3 regions of the Xenorhabdus poinarii G6 genome follow, and region 3 is predicted to be linked to each of the others. Evidence: predicted binding sites of a transcription regulator. Region 3 holds the regulator's gene; each other region holds the start of a gene.

Region 1 (2,280 bases), 520 kb from region 3:
GGTTGATAGGTTGGTAGACTGTTATTGATGGCACGTAACAGCGAAAGCGTGTCGAGATAATTGAATGAACCCACATGGCTGAAATACTTTTCTTGCAACTGTCCCATCGTCTTTTTTTGCGCCAGCATATTGAAGAAGTCGAGCATAGCGGAGTAGAGACTATCATCGCTATTACGTTTTAAATACCAGGTCAGAGGACTCTCTTCATTGATATCAAACGCAATGGCCAGATTGGGGTAAATGCGCTGTTGCAGGGCTAGCGTGATGGAATCACTGATTGTATAGTCAATTTTCCCTTCAGAGAGCTGTTCAAGCAATTGTTGCGTGTTTTCTTGCGATGTTTCTTCCCAGGTTAACTCAGGGTAAGACTTTGCCTTCCATTTTTTTAATTCGCTGACGTGAGCGGAGCCGGCGGTGACGATAAATTTTCCTTTTAGATCACTGAATGTGCGTGGGCGTGGGGTTCCTTTGCGATAAACCAATTGTTGTTCAACTAAAGCGTAGGTAGGGCCAGTACGTGTTTGATCTAACCGCGCTTGATTGTAGATAAGTCCGGCGGCCAAGAAATCCGCTTTATCATTTTCCAAATCGTCAAAAAGTTGGTTAATGTTGGAACGGAAGTTGATGACCAGTTTAACCCCCAGATAATCAGCGAACCGCTTGGCGAGTTCATAGTCGAATCCGGTGAGTTCATTTTGACTGTTGAGAGCGATTAGCGGGGAGCTGATCGTACTAACTCGTAATTCACCCCGCGCCAGAATTTTGTTGATTTGCTCCTGCTGTTTAGTGGACCAATTAATATTGAGACTCATAATGGCCGCAGACAAAAGCGCGATAATGACGATAACAAAATAATTTATTTTTAATTTATTCAAATAGTCATCTCTTTCCAGAACGGGTGGGTACAGTATGAAATGCAAAATGATAGCATGGCTAAATTTCCAGTAATCGAGAATTTTGCGCAACAAAATAAGGATATGCAACCCCATTAAACCCGTTTTCGCTTTTTAATGAGTGTATTGTCAGGGGATAAAATAGCCACGCAAACGGTTTCGTCGGAAAGAACATTCCTCTATAATGCTTGCAGTTCCCCCTGAGGTATCAGTCAGGCTTTGCTTCTAAGATGAGAGAACCTATTATTATGGAAATCCTGCGTGGCGCACCCGCTTTATCAGCATTTCGTATCACCAAGCTCCTTTCTCAGTGTCAAGATTGCTTTCTCCCAGTCACCGGAATTTATGCAGAATATGTCCATTTTGCTGAGGTGAACGCACCAATCACAGCCGATGAGCGAGAGAAATTAAATCAGTTATTAAAATATGGCCCTTCTCTGGCGGAACGTGAGCCCCAAGGACAACGAATATTAGTGACACCGCGTCCAGGAACGATCTCTCCCTGGTCAACGAAAGCGACAGATATTGCTCACAATTGTGGTCTGCATCAGATTGTCCGGTTAGAACGGGGTATTGCTTATTATATTCAAACGCCTGGCATGGATACCGGGCAATGGCAGGCATTGTCAGCATTATTGCATGATCGCATGATGGAGAGTGTGTTCACTCAGTTTGAGCAGACCGAAGCGCTGTTTTTTCACCAACAACCTGCGCCGTTGAAACAGATTGATATCTTGCAATCAGGACGGGCAGCACTGGAAGCCGCCAATATCGAATTGGGATTAGCACTGGCGGCAGATGAAATTGATTATCTGATGGAGGCTTTTCAAACGTTGGAACGTAATCCAACCGATGTTGAACTCTATATGTTTGCTCAGGCGAATTCTGAACATTGTCGCCACAAAATTTTCAATGCAGATTGGGTTATTGATGGGCAGGCTCAACCTCACTCTCTGTTCAAGATGATCAAAAATACCTTTGAACAGACGCCAGATTATGTCCTTTCTGCTTATAAAGATAATGCGGCTGTGATGGAAGGCTCGCAGGCCGGGCGTTTTTACCCTGACGCGGCTACGGGTGTTTATGACTTTCATCAAGAGCCAGCCCATATTTTGATGAAAGTTGAAACTCACAACCATCCCACGGCGATCTCGCCCTGGCCTGGCGCTGCGACGGGGTCAGGTGGTGAAATTCGGGATGAAGGCGCCACTGGGCGAGGTGCTAAACCCAAAGCGGGATTGGTCGGTTTTTCAGTGTCAAACTTGAGAATTCCAGGGTTTGAGCAGCCGTGGGAAGAAGATTTTGGTAAACCTGATCGGATTGTCAGTGCGTTGGATATTATGCTGGAAGGTCCGTTAGGCGGCGCGGCGTTTAATAATGAATTTGG
Region 2 (2,280 bases), 1.5 Mb from region 3:
TCCCATCTGGGTTCATCCGATGGCGTGAGGCCCGAAGGTCCCCCACTTTGCTCCACAGAGATTATGCGGTATTAGCCACCGTTTCCAGTGGTTATCCCCCGCCATCGGGCAGATCCCCAGACATTACTCACCCGTCCGCCGCTCGCCGGCAAGAAAGCACGCTTTCTCCCGCTGCCGCTCGACTTGCATGTGTTAGGCCTGCCGCCAGCGTTCAATGTGAGCCATGATCAAACTCTTCAATTAAAAGTCTGATGCTCAAAGAATTAAACGGTTTATTCATAATGAATTCACTGTTAGTCACTCTTTAAGACTTGCATAATCTTTTCCGCCTTTCGGCGTTAAGATAGGGTCTTGCGAGTGCCCACACAGATTGTCTGATTAATTTGTTAAAGAGCGTGTCAACCGGGCATGACTGCCGGGTTGCGAGGCTGCGTATCTTACGCTTTTCGCCTCGAGAGTCAAGCGTTTATTTTCGCTTTCTTCTCCCTGCCCGGCGCGGCCTGTGTCAGCGTGGCGTCGGTCAGTGGTGGCGCATTATAGGGACTTTTACGGCGCTGGCAATCGTTTTTTTGAAAAAAATTATCGTTTGCCTAATAACACAGCAAAACACCACTTTATACCCGTTTGCACACAGAATTATCCACAATCAAATATTTTGGTGAAAATTATCGAGCATCACGCAAACGTTTTCGTTACAATCTGCGAAGGAAAAATCACCAAATATTTTTTCAGGTTGTTTTGAAATGTTATTGCAGAACCCCTTTTTTCTATACATCCGCGGTTTTTCTTCAATAACACATTCTTGTTTTATGAAATTCGAAGGATCACTCCAATGCAACAGCTTCGCCCAATCCGTCGTGCCCTGCTAAGTGTTTCTGATAAAGCGGGGGTTGTTGAATTTGCTAAGGCCTTATCACATCGTGGTGTCGAACTCCTTTCTACAGGAGGCACTGCCCGTTTACTGGCCGAAGCAGGATTGAATGTTACCGAGGTGTCTGACTACACCGGCTTCCCCGAAATGATGGATGGGCGTGTCAAAACACTTCATCCCAAAATTCATGGCGGTATTTTGGGTCGGCGTGGGCAAGATGATGAAGTTATGACACAGCACCAGATTTTGCAAATCGATATGGTCGTCGTTAATCTTTATCCTTTTGCCCAAACTGTAGCAAAACCAGATTGCTCTCTGGACGACGCTGTAGAGAATATTGATATCGGTGGCCCGACAATGGTTCGCTCCGCAGCTAAAAACCACAAAGAAGTCACGATTGTCGTCAACACCCAAGATTATGACAATATCATTGAGGAAATGGATAACAATCAGAATTCATTGACACAATCCACTCGTTTTAACTTAGCGGTTAAAGCTTTTGAACATACCGCGTCCTATGACAGTATGATTGCCAATTACTTTGGTCAATTAGTTCCACCATATCACGGTGATACTGAGCAACCCGCTGGACGTTTCCCTCGCACTCTGAATCTGAATTTCATTAAAAAGCAAGATATGCGTTATGGCGAAAACAGCCATCAGGATGCCGCTTTCTATATAGAAGCAACAGAAGGACAACCTGCTGAGGCGTCCATTGCTACGGCAACCCAATTACAAGGCAAGGCTCTCTCTTATAACAATATTGCAGATACCGATGCAGCACTGGAATGTGTCAAAGCTTTCGCTGAACCAGCCTGTGTTATTGTCAAACACGCCAATCCTTGTGGTGTTGCAATAGGCACTGGCATCGATATCGCCTATGATCGCGCGTTTAAAACCGATCCGACTTCCGCATTCGGAGGCATCATTGCGTTTAACCGCGAGCTCGATGCGAATACCGCTCAAACCATCATTGAACGCCAGTTTATTGAAGTTATCATTGCGCCTTCTATTCATAAAGCCGCTTTGCCAATTCTGGCAACCAAAAAAAATGTCCGTGTTTTGGCATGTGGTGAATGGCATTCCCCTATTGCTAACCTAGATTTCAAACGTGTTAACGGTGGCTTGTTAGTACAAGATCGGGATTTAGGCATGGTGACAACGCGTGATCTGGTTGTTGTCTCCAAACGCCAGCCAACGCAACAAGAGATGCAAGATGCTCTGTTCTGCTGGAAAGTCGCTAAATTCGTTAAATCCAATGCGATTGTTTATGCCAAGGATAATATGACTGTTGGTATTGGCGCCGGGCAAATGAGCCGGGTTTACTCCGCCAAAATTGCCGGTATAAAAGCCTCAGATGAAGGCTTGGAAGTTCAGGGCTGTGCCATGGCTTCCGATGCATTTTTCCC
Region 3 (2,280 bases):
TCTGTTATCAAAAAAATGAATCACACCCGACATCAGTGCCAACAAGTTGCCAATGGCTGGCGGGGGCAATTCAGTATTGCGGTTGATCAGGTTGTCAAACCAGAGCGGACGCTTCGGCTAATTTTGGATTTCTACCGCCATTTCCCAGATATTGAATTATTCATCTATCCTGAAGTGTTTAATGGGGTATGGGATGCGTTGGTTGATGAACGCGTGGATGTTGCTATAGGGGCAACTCGAGCCTCTCCTGTCGGGGAACGCTATAGCTTCAGGGATATGGGATTCATGCCATGGCTGTGCGTTGTCAGCCCCGGCCATGAATTGGCGGCAATATCCGGAAAATTGAATGATGATCAAATGCGGCCTTATCCCAGTTTATGCCTTGAGGATACTTCGCGCAGCTTGCCTAAACGTAATACATGGGCTTTAGATAATCAACGGAGGTTGATTGTTCCGGATTGGGATGCAGGGCTGAGTTGCCTCATGGATGGACTGTGTGTAGGAATGGTTCCCAAGCATCGGGCGTTACCGCTGATCCGTAAGGGCAAGCTGACGACACTCGAACTTGAACAACCATTGCCTGATAGTCCATGCTGCTTGACATGGTTGCAAAAAAGCCATTCTCCGGCATTAAGCTGGTTACTCGATTACCTGGGGGATAGCAATACGCTGAATGCTGAATGGCTGCAAGAAAGTTAACTGTCAGCGGCGATAATCGATAAAAGGTCCATCCGCCACCGAGCGTCGTTCAACGAGGCGTGGATGGACTTCGATAGTTTGTGCATCCTCACGTTTATTGACGATTCTGTCCAATAACATCGAAAATGCCATTTGCCCTAAACGTTCTTTGGGTTGATGAATGGTTGTTAATGCTGGCGTGAAATAGCGGGCATTACGAATATTGTCGTAACCGATAATTGAAATGTCTTGCGGAACGCGCAATCCTAACTCATCGGCAGCACAAATTGCGCCCATTGCCATCACGTCGCCGCCACAGAAAACGGCGGTTGGGCGATGTTTCTGATTAAGGATCTTATACATGGCCTGATAACCGGATTCAGGTTCAAAATCACCTTGAACAATCCACTCATCTCGAATAGCAATGTTGGCCTCTTTCAATGCCTTGAGAAAACCGTGGTGGCGTCCCCCTCCGGTATTCCTGGCTAACGGTCCGGAAATGGAGGCAATTTCACGGTGGCCACGTTCAATAAGATAACGGCCAGCCAGGTAACCACCGTGAAAGGCGTTATCAATAATTGCATCGGTGAAATCCCCTTTGGACTCTCCCCAATCCATAACCACCATCGGAATATTACGATAGTCTTCTAGCATACCTAAAAGTTGTTCAGGGTATTCTGAACACATGACCAGCAAACCATCGACGCGCTTTTGTGCCAGCATTGCGAGATAGGCTTTTTGTTTATCAAGGTTGTTATGAGAATTACATAAAATCAGTGTATAGCCTTTGCTATAGCAGCTATTTTCAACCGATTCTATGATCTCAGCAAAATAAGGTGCCTCACTGGATGTGGCCAGTAACCCGATCGATTTGGTGTGGTTGACTTTTAAACTACGGGCAACAGCACTGGGCGAATAATTCAGTTCCTTAATAGCCGCCCAAACAGCAGCTTTGGTATCTTCGGCGACGAAACGGGTTTTATTGATAACATGGGATACGGTTGTGGTTGAAACACCAGCGTGTTTGGCCACATCTTTGATCGTTGCCATGATAAAAAGAACTCCTGACCTTATGGTCTAAATTTGTACACCCTTTATCTTTCAAATTTCCGTTTGGTTGACTGCATTAGCTAGCATTCCCCTGTAACTTGAAATTTATCAGGTATAGATATTTGTTAATCAATTGCCAACATATTTATATATAGGGTGATGGTTGGCAATAAGTTAGCGATGAACCGTGAATTTTGTCTGATCTAGCTCAAAAGTGGAAGTAATAATCGATGCTATAAAGAGTATGAATGAAATATTGCAGTCTGCTTTTTAGGTAAAACGGTGAATGACCACTTAAAATTTAGGGTGTTAGGGGGTCTTAATTTTATACAGAGGATATTCTATGAGTACAGATCTGAAGTTGGGATTGTTGGCGGCCGGTAGCGCATTAATCATGATTGTGTTTCTGGGAAGCCTCTGCCTGATTTGATCAAAGATCTAAAAGACGAATTTGTCACGCTCATTATTTTAATGATCTGTGACTTTAAGGGCGGTCTTTCAGTATGCGTTACTCAGTAAATGAAAGAAAACCGCCCTTGTTATTTCAAACTG

The links. Region 3 encodes PurR, which represses purine synthesis genes. Its sites were predicted from a motif close to CANGCAAACGTTTGCNTG; they were not measured.
Region 1: a site for PurR is predicted at 1,040-1,057, ahead of purL (phosphoribosylformylglycinamidine synthase). Genes of this name have one in related genera too.
Region 2: a site for PurR is predicted at 677-694, ahead of purH (bifunctional phosphoribosylaminoimidazolecarboxamide formyltransferase/IMP cyclohydrolase). Genes of this name have one in related genera too.

Annotation. Positions count from the first base shown of each region.
Region 1 covers NZ_FO704551.1:1,013,951-1,016,230, forward strand. The annotation lists gene mltF (membrane-bound lytic murein transglycosylase MltF) at 1-875, opposite strand, end outside; gene purL (phosphoribosylformylglycinamidine synthase) at 1,142-2,280, shown strand, end outside.
Region 2 covers NZ_FO704551.1:3,052,862-3,055,141, forward strand. The annotation lists rRNA gene XPG1_RS14115 (16S ribosomal RNA) at 1-243, opposite strand, end outside; gene purH (bifunctional phosphoribosylaminoimidazolecarboxamide formyltransferase/IMP cyclohydrolase) at 833-2,280, shown strand, end outside.
Region 3 covers NZ_FO704551.1:1,537,065-1,539,344, forward strand. The annotation lists gene punR (DNA-binding transcriptional activator PunR) at 1-699, shown strand, start outside; gene purR (HTH-type transcriptional repressor PurR) at 703-1,728, opposite strand.